3 regions of the Pseudomonas sp. NLJ1 genome follow, and region 1 is predicted to be linked to each of the others. Evidence: riboswitches for the same ligand, from Rfam matches in the RefSeq annotation. Region 1 holds a riboswitch; each other region holds the start of a gene.
The links. A riboswitch is a leader RNA that binds a small molecule or an ion and turns the genes downstream of it on or off. The one in region 1 is predicted to bind cobalamin.
Positions count from the first base shown of each region.

Region 2: linked by a shared signal. The riboswitch ahead of cobO (cob(I)yrinic acid a,c-diamide adenosyltransferase) and the one ahead of R9B85_RS22040 (ABC transporter substrate-binding protein) in region 1 are both predicted to bind cobalamin.
Region 3: linked by a shared signal. The riboswitch ahead of R9B85_RS00760 (CbtB domain-containing protein) and the one ahead of R9B85_RS22040 (ABC transporter substrate-binding protein) in region 1 are both predicted to bind cobalamin.

Region 1 covers NZ_CP137735.1:4,876,637-4,879,901, reverse strand. Annotated here, with positions in the region: gene R9B85_RS22050 (TonB-dependent receptor) at 1-2, shown strand, start outside; gene R9B85_RS22045 (DUF1624 domain-containing protein) at 206-1,372, shown strand; cobalamin riboswitch at 1,401-1,598, shown strand; gene R9B85_RS22040 (ABC transporter substrate-binding protein) at 1,710-2,720, shown strand; gene R9B85_RS22035 (FecCD family ABC transporter permease) at 2,720-3,265, shown strand, end outside.
Region 2 covers NZ_CP137735.1:4,120,620-4,123,884, reverse strand. Annotated here, with positions in the region: gene R9B85_RS18710 (cobyrinate a,c-diamide synthase) at 1-1,140, opposite strand, end outside; gene cobO (cob(I)yrinic acid a,c-diamide adenosyltransferase) at 1,137-1,748, opposite strand; cobalamin riboswitch at 1,869-2,088, opposite strand; gene R9B85_RS18700 (hypothetical protein) at 2,256-2,834, shown strand; gene R9B85_RS18695 (DUF3077 domain-containing protein) at 3,030-3,265, opposite strand, start outside.
Region 3 covers NZ_CP137735.1:154,657-157,921, forward strand. Annotated here, with positions in the region: gene R9B85_RS00750 (LysE family translocator) at 22-651, opposite strand; gene R9B85_RS00755 (GNAT family N-acetyltransferase) at 776-1,255, shown strand; cobalamin riboswitch at 1,360-1,583, shown strand; gene R9B85_RS00760 (CbtB domain-containing protein) at 1,677-1,865, shown strand; gene R9B85_RS00765 (CbtA family protein) at 1,875-2,561, shown strand; gene R9B85_RS00770 (cobalamin biosynthesis protein) at 2,561-2,947, shown strand; gene cobM (precorrin-4 C(11)-methyltransferase) at 2,983-3,265, shown strand, end outside.

The DNA of each region.
Region 1 (3,265 bases):
GATCTGAACTGCCTGCACCGGCCTCTTCGCGGGTGAACCCGCTCCCACAGGGATATCACAGAATTCGAATACGGTGACGTACCTGTGGGAGCGGGTTTACCCGCGAAGAGGCCGGCACAGGCAGCACAAAAACATCTACCTCTCCGGGATAATTTAGTTATAAGATAACGTTTCAGTTGACATCGATTCCTAACAGCGACCTCCCATGACAAGCGCCAGCGCCACCCCCACCCTGCTCACCCAGCGCCTGCAGAGCATCGATGCCCTGCGCGGCCTGGTGATCCTGTTCATGCTCCTGGACCACGTCCGTGAAACCTTCTTTCTGCACCGCCAGGTCAGCGACCCTATGGCCATCGACGCCACCGAGCCGTCGCTGTTCTTCAGCCGCACCCTGGCCCACCTGTGCGCGCCGGTGTTCGTCATGCTGACCGGCCTGTCGGCCTGGCTGTACGGCGAGAAACACCAGGGCCGCAGCGATGTCGCGGCGTTCCTGTTCAAGCGCGGGCTGTTCCTGGTGGCGCTGGAATTCACCCTGGTCAACTTCGCGTGGACCTTCCAGCTGCCACCCAGCGTCATCTACCTGCAAGTGATCTGGGCCATCGGCGTGAGCATGATCGCCCTGTCGCTGCTGGTGTGGCTGCCACGTGCCGCCCTGATCGCCCTGGGCGCAATCATCATCGCCGGCCACAACCTGCTCGATGGCCTGCACTTTGGCGCCGAATCCGCCCTGCATGTGCCGTGGGCAATCCTGCATGACCGGGGCTGGCTGGAGTTCTCCGAAAGCCTGCGCCTGCGCACCTCCTACCCGGTACTGCCGTGGATCGGCGTCATCGCCCTAGGCTACGGCCTGGGCCCCTGGTTCGCCCGTGGCAGCGAGGCCGGCCAACGCCAGCATCGCCTGCTGCTGGCCGGGCTGATCGCGCTGCTGGGCTTTGTCGTGCTGCGCCTGGTCAACGGCTACGGCGAGGCGCCGTGGAGCACTTACCCGAGCGTCACGCAAACCCTGATGAGCTTCTTGAACATCACCAAGTACCCGCCGTCGCTGCTGTTCCTGGCGCTGACCCTGGGCTGTGGCCTGATGTTGCTGCGCGCCTTCGAACGTGCCGGCCAGGCCCGCTGGATCAGTGCCCTGGCGGTGTTCGGTGCGGCACCGATGTTCTTCTACCTGCTGCACCTGTATGTGCTGAAGCTGCTGTATCTGGCCAGCCTGGCGCTGTTCGGCCGCAACCATGGTGACTACTTCGGCTTCGACGGCATTGCCGCGGTGTGGCTGGCGGCAGTGCTGCTCGCGGTTTCGCTGTACCTGCCGGTGCGCTGGTTCGCCCGCCTGAAGGCGCGGCGGCGCGACATCACCTGGCTGAAGTACTTCTGAAAAGCGTTTTCACCCGGCGGCACGATGGTCTACCATGCCGGCCGCCGGTTTCCACCACGGAAACAATAGGGAATCCCAGGCCCGCCAATTCGGGCCAAACGGAACTGCCCCCGCAACTGTAGGTGCCGAGCCTGCTCCATCGATGCCACTGGGCCACGAACCCGGGAAGGCCGGAGCCAGGCGATGACGCACCAGTCAGGAGACCTGCCGGCCTACATTCACCAACCGGCGGGGTGTCCGGGATTGGCCATCAGTGTTGCCCCTTCGGCCAGCGGGGGCTCGGCGATGCCTGTCCGTGCGTTCCTCACCCGAACTGTCCGATAGGAGATCGCCCAGCATGCTGCCCCGTTTTGCCACCCTGCTCGCCGGCCTGGGCCTCACCGGCCTGGCCCAGGCTGCTGCCACCCATTACCCGCTGACGCTGGACAACTGCGGCAAGCCGCAAACCTTCGCCCAGGCGCCGCAACGCACGGTCACCATTGGCCAGGCCAGTACCGAGCTGCTCTACGCGCTGGGGCTGGGCGACAAACTGGCTGCCACCTCGCTGTGGTTCAACAACGTGCTGCCCGAGTACCAGGTGCAGAACGCCAAGGTGCCGCGCCTGGCCGACAACGAGCCCAGCTTCGAGGCGGTAGTGGGCAAGCGCCCGCAACTGGTGACAGTGCAGTTCGAATGGATGGTCGGTGCCCAGGGCGTGGTCGGCACCCGCGAGCAGTTCGATGAACTGGGCATCCCCACCTACCTGCTGCCGTCAGACTGCGAAGGCAAGGACAACCTGGTGGGCGCCGATGGCACCCGCCTGCAGGCGTTCCAGGTCGACACCATCTACAAGAGCGTCAGCCAGCTGGCGGCAATCTTCGACGTGCAGGACCGTGGCTCGGCCCTGAATGCCGAGCTCCAAGGCCGCCTGGACAGTGCCAGGGCGCAACTGGCCGGCAAGGACCTGTCCGCCACCTCGGCGCTGTTCTGGTTCTCCAGCGCCGACCTGCACATCGACCCCTACGTGGCGGGCCGCCAGGGGGTCGCCGACTTCATGCTGCGTACCCTCGGCGTGCGCAACGTGGTCGAGTCCAGCGAAGAGTGGCCGACCGTAGGCTGGGAAACCCTGGCCAAGGCCAACCCCTCGTGGCTGATCATTGCCCGCATGGACCGCCGCCGCTACCCCGCCGATGACTACCAGAAGAAGCTGGCATTCCTGCGTAGCGACCCGGTAACGCGCAACATGGACGCGGTGAAGCACGATCGCATCGTCATCCTCGACGCCGACGCCATGCAGGCCGGCATTCGCTTGTTCAGCGGCGTGCAGACGCTGGCCGCCGCCTTCGCCAGCGGCAAAGCAGCCCAATGATGATGCGCCTGCTACCCTGCATCGCCGTTGCCCTGGCCGCCCTGTTGGCAGCCCTGCTGGCCGGCACTGCCATCGGTGAAACCAACCTGGCGCCCGGCGTGGTCGGCCAGGTGCTGGCCAACCACCTGTGGCAGGCCGGCTATCCGGTCGACCTGATCGACGCCGGCATCGTCTGGAACTACCGCCTGCCCCGCACCCTGGTCGCTGCGGCCTGCGGCGCAGGCCTTGCCACCTGCGGCGTGATCCTGCAGGCACTGTTGCGCAATCCGTTGGCCGAGCCTTACCTGCTGGGGTTGTCTGCAGGCGCCTCGACCGGTGCGGTGCTGGTCGGCCTGCTGGGCTTCGGCAGCCTGGCGCTGAGCATGTCCGGCGGCGCCTTCATCGGCGCCCTGGCAGCGTTCGCTCTGGTACTGGTGCTGTCCAGGGCAGCCGGCCCCAGCAACAACAACGCCCAGGTGATCCTTGCCGGGATCGCCGGCTCGCAACTGTTCAACGCCCTTACCGCCTTCCTCATCACCATGTCGGCTACTGCCGAGCAGGCGCGC
Region 2 (3,265 bases), 760 kb from region 1:
CAGCGAATGGTGATAGGTGTGCCCGCGCAAGGTGCCTTCCGGTAGTTCCACCGCCTGCAGCGCCAGGGCTGCCAGGCGCTTCTGCATGGTTGCTTCGCCGGGCAGCAGGCCGAGCAGTTCGGCACGCTCGCCGGCTACGTCAGTCAGGGCATCGAGCAGGTACAGCATGCCGCCGCACTCTGCCAGCAACGGTTTGCCCAAGGCGTGATGGGCGCGTATCGCCTCGCTCATCGGCGCATTGGCGGCCAGGGCGTGATGGTGCAGTTCGGGATAACCGCCCGGCAGGTACAGGCTGTCCACTGCTGGCAGCTCGCGGTCATGCAGCGGCGAGAAAAACTCCAGCTGTGCCCCCAGCTTGCGCAGCAGGTCGAGGTTGGCGCCATAGGTGAAGGCAAAGGCCTCGTCCCGCGCCACGCCAATGCGCACACCGGTCAACGAGGCAGCACTGGCTTGCGGTTCGGGTTCGGCAAAGGCCACTGGCGGCGGCAAGGCAGCATCGCAACTGGCACCAAGCGCCTCGGCAGCGGCATCCAGGCGCGCGTCCAGGTCGTTCAGTTCGCTGGCCTGGACCAGCCCCAGGTGGCGGCTGGGCAGCTCGATACCGCGCTCGCGGGACAAGCCCCCATACCAGCGCAGGCCTTCGGTCAGGCTGCCTTCCAGCAGTTGCGCATGGCGCAGGCTGCCAACCCGGTTGGCCAGCACACCGGCAAATGGCAGGTCCGCCTGGTAGCGCGCCAGGCCCAAGGCCAGGGCGCCGAAGGTCTGGGCCATGGCCGTGCCATCGATCACCGCCAGCACCGGCACGCCGAAGTGGCGCGCCAGGTCGGCGCTGGACGGCGTGCCGTCGAACAGCCCCATCACCCCTTCGATCAGGATCAGGTCGGCCTCGCCGGCGGCTTCCCACAGCAGGCGGCGGCTTTCCTCGGCGCCGATCATCCACAGGTCGAGCTGATACACCGGCGCGCCGCTGGCCCGCTCGAGGATCATCGGGTCGAGAAAGTCGGGCCCGCACTTGAACACCCGCACCTTGCGCCCGAGGTTGCGGTGCAGGCGGGCCAGGGCGGCGGTGACGGTGGTCTTGCCCTGGCCAGAGGCCGGTGCCGCGATCAGTACGGCGGGGCAATGGCGCGGCTGGCTCACAGCTCCACGCCCTTCTGTGCACGAATGCCGGCCTGGAACGCGTGCTTGAGCATGCCCATCTCGGTCACGGTGTCGGCCAGCTCGATCATCTCGGGTTTCGCGGCACGGCCAGTGACGATTACATGCTGCATCGGTGGGCGGGCCTGGATGTCGGACAGCACCTGATCAAGGTCGAGGTAGCCGTGCTTGAGGGCGATGTTCAGTTCATCGAGCACCACGAACTGCACGCTCGGGTCTTGCAGCAACTGGCGCGACACGGCCCAGGCCGCTTCGGCGGCGGCGATGTCGCGCTGGCGGTCCTGGGTTTCCCAGGTAAAGCCTTCGCCCATCACGTGGTAGCGCACCTGCTCGGGGAAGCGGCGGAAGAACAGCTCCTCGCCGGTGCTGTTGCGGCCTTTGATGAACTGCACCACACCGCACTGCATGCCATGGCCCAGGGCGCGAGCGAGCATACCGAAGGCCGAGCTGCTCTTGCCCTTGCCATTGCCGGTCAGCACCAGCAGCAGGCCGCATTCGTTGGGGGAATTGGCGATACGTTCGTCGATGATCGCCTTCTTGCGCTGCATGCGCGCCAGGTGGCGTTCGTCGCGTTCGGTGGATTCGCTCATCAGGGTTCTCCGCTGGCTGGCGCCACGGCAACGCGCGGCGACAGGTAAAAGGCGGGCAGACGGAGAACGCGCAGGGGCCGTGGCCGTACGCCACGGTGCACCGCGCATCACCCTCCGTGATGCCGTTGGCAGTATCAGGCCGGTCTCCGGGCTTGTGAGCGGGCCTTGGCCCAAGCCTGCGCGCCTTCCCGGGTGCTGGCACCCAGTGGCCCTGCGCGGCCGCGACTCACCTACCGTTGCGGGGGCAGCGCCGGAATCGCGCCATGCTGGCACCCACCGGCTTCCCAGTTTCACCCTGCCCAGACGGGGCTGGCAGGACACCTGAAACACGCGCGAAGGTTAGAGGGTTGCACCGGGAGCGTCAATCGAAGCGGGCTGCTTTGCAGTCGAACAGGCATCGCCCGGGTAATGGCCAATTCACCTGGTTGTGCCACACTGAATACAGTGATATCACATAGCCATTACTTTCAGCTGAACGCGACAACAACGATAACAGGAGAGCGCAGCATGCGAGGCCAGATCATCAACAACCCGCGTCTGGAGTTCCTCGCCCCGGCGCTGGAGCGCTGGGGCGACTGTATCGACCGCTTCAACCAGTTTGCCGGCGATGCCGAAGCACCTTATTGGCATGGTGCAGCCGCCAATACCGGCCTGCTTGCCGCAGCGGCGTGGCAGGCCGAACTGGCGGCGCTGCAGCAGTTTGCCGGCAAGAAGCAGCGCGACGAAGGCGAGTATGAAGGGCGCTGCGACCTGTCGATAAGCAGTGCCGATGAAGCGCTGTACCTCAGTGTCAGCCAGCGCTGGCCAAAAATCGCCCGGCTGGACATGGCCGACGCCCTGCAGCAGACCGCTGCCCTCGCGCGTCAGGTGGCCTACCCCAGCCAGTTGAAGGCCGGGGCGTTGTTCATCAGCCCGTGGAAGGCTGGCCAGCATGCCAGCCCCGAGGAACTGCAGGACCTGGTCGACGACCTGCAGAAACATACTGCCTGTGCCATCGCCTGGTACTTCCCGTATGCCTATCGCAAGTTGCACAACGAGCTGGGGCAGTATTTTCCGGGGGTGGCGTTGTTGCTCAAGCAGGCTTGAAGCAACTTCGGCTCAGGCCGGGGCCGGAACTCGTTTCGCAAGCGCGATATGGCTTCTGTGGGAGCGGGCGTGCCCGCGAAGAATTCAACGCGGTGGCTGGCACCGGCTACGCCGGTATTCGCGGGCGCGCCCGCTCCCACAGAGCCCCTGCTAAATCTTTCAGTTATATGCGGCCCCCTGCGCGCCCTTCAGGTCCTAACGCATCATGCCGAGTTCGGCATCATCCAGCAGCGCTTTGCCCAAGGCACAAAGGTAGTGCGCGGCCCAGATCAGCTTTGGCTTGTCTTCCATCAGGCCGTCGATGGTCAGATCCCGTGCATAGCCAATCAATTCCGAGGCTTGTTCGCGGGCGTTCTGGCAGGAGATGCCGGGTTCGATGCGGAACAGGGGGTGGGTCTGGTTTTCACCTTGAAAGAATATGGTTTTGCCGA
Region 3 (3,265 bases), 920 kb from region 1:
CGGCTTACTGTACTCGCGGGGTCAGGAAAATGCCGATTCTACAAACAGCAGCGGGTACAGTGAAATCACCAGCAACAAGGCCATCAGGACATTGAACAGCATCAGCCAACGCGGGTTCTGCAACAGGTTGCGCAGGGCACTGCCAAACATCACCCATACCCCAACGCTCGGCAGGTTGACCAGGGCGAACAAGGCGGCAATGACAATGACGTTGGTCACATAGCCTTGCGCCGGCGTGTAGGTGGTGATTGCCCCCACTGCCATCACCCAGGCCTTGGGGTTGACCCACTGGAATGCCGCCGCGCCCCAGAAGCCCAGCGGTTTGCGGGCACTGGACGAAGCGGTGCCGACCGCCCCGGAGGTGGCGATTTTCCAGGCCAGGTACAGCAGGTAGGCGGCGCCGGTGTAGCGCAATACCGTGTACAGCACCGGCCAGGCCTTGAACACCTCCCCCAGGCCCAGGCCAACGGCCAGCACCATGACCATGAAACCGACGCTGATACCCATGGCGTGGGGAATGGAGCGGCGCACGCCGAAATTGACACCCGAGGCCAACAGCATGGTGTTGTTGGGGCCAGGAGTGATGGAAGACACGAAGGCGAACAGCACGAAGGCGGTCAGCAGGTCGGCAGAGGCAAGCATGGCAGGCATTCCACTTTCGTTATGGGTGCTGTCACACTAACGGAGTCCCCTCCTCTACAACCGGTACAGTTTCACTAAATTGTGTAGATACACATCGCTGTACCGCTACTCCCAGACCAAGGAAGCCGTCACCATGAGCCTCACCATTCGCCCTGCCGTTCGCAACGATGCCGAGCAGATCCTGGCCTTCATCACCGAACTGGCTGAGTACGAACGCGCCCGCCACGAGGTAATCGCCAGCGTTGCCGATATCGAGCACAGCCTTTTCGACGAGGGCAGCACCGTGCACAGCCTGATTTGCGAACGCGATGGCCGGGCAATCGGATTCGCCGTGTATTTCTATAGCTACTCGACCTGGCTAGGCCGCAACGGTATCTACCTGGAAGACCTGTACATCACTCCTGAGCAACGCGGCGACGGCGCCGGCCGGCAGTTGCTGCAGCACATTGCCCGCGAGGCGGTGGCGAACAAGTGTGGGCGGCTGGAATGGAGCGTGCTGGACTGGAACGAGCCGGCGATCGGCTTTTACCAGAAGCTGGGTGCCGAGCCGCAGGATGAGTGGGTGCGTTACCGGCTGGATGGGGACAAGCTGGCGGCGTTTGCCCGGGGCTGACCGGGAGCGCTTTGCGTCCGCTTCACAATCCCTGTGGGTGCGGAGTAGCCGAGGCGCCGGCAAACTCGATTCTGGCAATTGACGGCAGCCCCGCCCCATGGTCTCCTTATGCCTCGCGTTCAGGTGCCCCCAATGGGGGTGAAACGGGAAACCGGTGCGTCCCAGGCCCTCCAGCAGGGCCGGACAAGGCCGGTGCTGCCCCCGCAACGGTAAGCGAGCGAAGCGTCTGTACCACTGTGCCCGATCACCCGGCATGGGAAGGTGACGCCTTCCAGGAGCCTGGCTCCTCCTCGCAAGCCCGGAGACCGGCCTGGCGTTCATGAACACCCCGCGGTGGGCGGGCGCTGTTGCATTCCCCTGGGCTGCCACGCTCGGGGCTGCCGCGCTTGCCCGTTGCCCACAAAAAGCAGAGGAACGCGTCATGCCCGTCACCAGCGCCAAGCAACACAGCATTACTACCCCCGTTACCCTCAGCCAGCGTGTCGTCATCGCCGTCGGCGCCAGCCTGCTGGGCTTGTGCCTGGTGTACTTCGCTGGCTTCTCGCACATCGAGGCCGTGCACAACGCCGCCCACGACACCCGCCACAGCGCCGCCTTCCCCTGCCACTGAGTACGCCCGATGATCACACGCATTGCCCGTACCGCGGGCTTCAGCGGGTTGCTGGCGGCCTTGCTGCTGACCCTGCTGCAAAGCTTCTGGGTCGCCCCGCTGATTCTCGAGGCAGAAACCTACGAGTCCGCAGCCCCGGTCGGCCAGCACGAGCATGCCGGCGAAGTGGCAGCCCATGAACACAGCGCCGAAGCCTGGTCGCCGGAAGACGGCTGGCAGCGGGTGCTGTCCACCACTGGCGGCAACCTGGTGGTCGCGGTCGGCTTCGCCCTGATCCTCACCGCCCTGTACAGCCTGCGCGAACCCAAGCGTGCCGGCACCGGTGCACTATGGGGCCTGGCCGGCTTCGCAGTGTTCTGCCTGGCCCCGACCCTGGGCCTGCCGCCGGAACTGCCAGGTACTGCCGCCGCCGACCTGGGGCAACGCCAGGCCTGGTGGGTCGGCACCGCCAGCGCCACCGCGCTGGGCCTGGCCCTGCTGGTGTTCGCCCGCCACTGGTTGCTCAAGGCATTTGGCGCCGTGTTGCTGGTCATTCCTCATGTGATCGGTGCGCCGCAACCCGAGGTGCACGAAAGCCTTGCCCCCGCAGCGTTGGAAACCCAGTTCAAAGTGGCCTCCTGGCTGACCAACGCCGCCTTCTGGCTGGCCCTGGGCCTGCTCAGCGCCTGGCTGTTCCGGCGCTCCAATCAGGCCTGATGCCTGCCTTTTACGCTGGCTTCGGCTGCCGCCGGGGTTGCCCGGCGGATACGCTGGAAACATTGCTACGCCAGGCCCTGGCCAACCAGGGCCTGGCGTTGGCCGACCTGCAAGGCATCGCCAGCATCAGCCTGAAGGCCGACGAACCCGGTTTGCAGCAATTGGCTGAACGCCTCGACCTGCCCTTGGTGCTGTACGATACCGCGCAGTTGCAACCTTACGAACCCCAGCTCAGCCACCGCTCCGCCACGGCCCATGCTCACAGTGGCTGCTGGGGTGTGGCAGAGAGTGCGGCACTGGCCCTGGCCTGCCAGCGGGTTGGCACTGCCAGGTTGCTGCTGAAACGCCAGATACTGGGCCCGGCTACCCTCGCCCTGGCCTGTTGAACGCTTCCTCCCCCTCTTTCTCGCAAGGACTTTCCATGACGGTCTACTTCATCGGCGCCGGCCCCGGCGACCCGGAACTGATCACTATCAAGGGCCAACGGCTGATCCGCCAGTGCCCGGTGATCATCTATGCCGGTTCGCTGGTGCCGGCCGCCGTGCTCGAGGGGCACCAGGCCGAGACCGTGATCAACAGCGCCGAGCTGCATCTGGAACAGATCATTGCCGCCATGCGCAGCGCGCATGAACAAGGCCAGGATGTGGCCCGGGTACACAGTGGCGACCCCAGCCTGTACGGCGCCATCGGCGAGCAGATCCGCC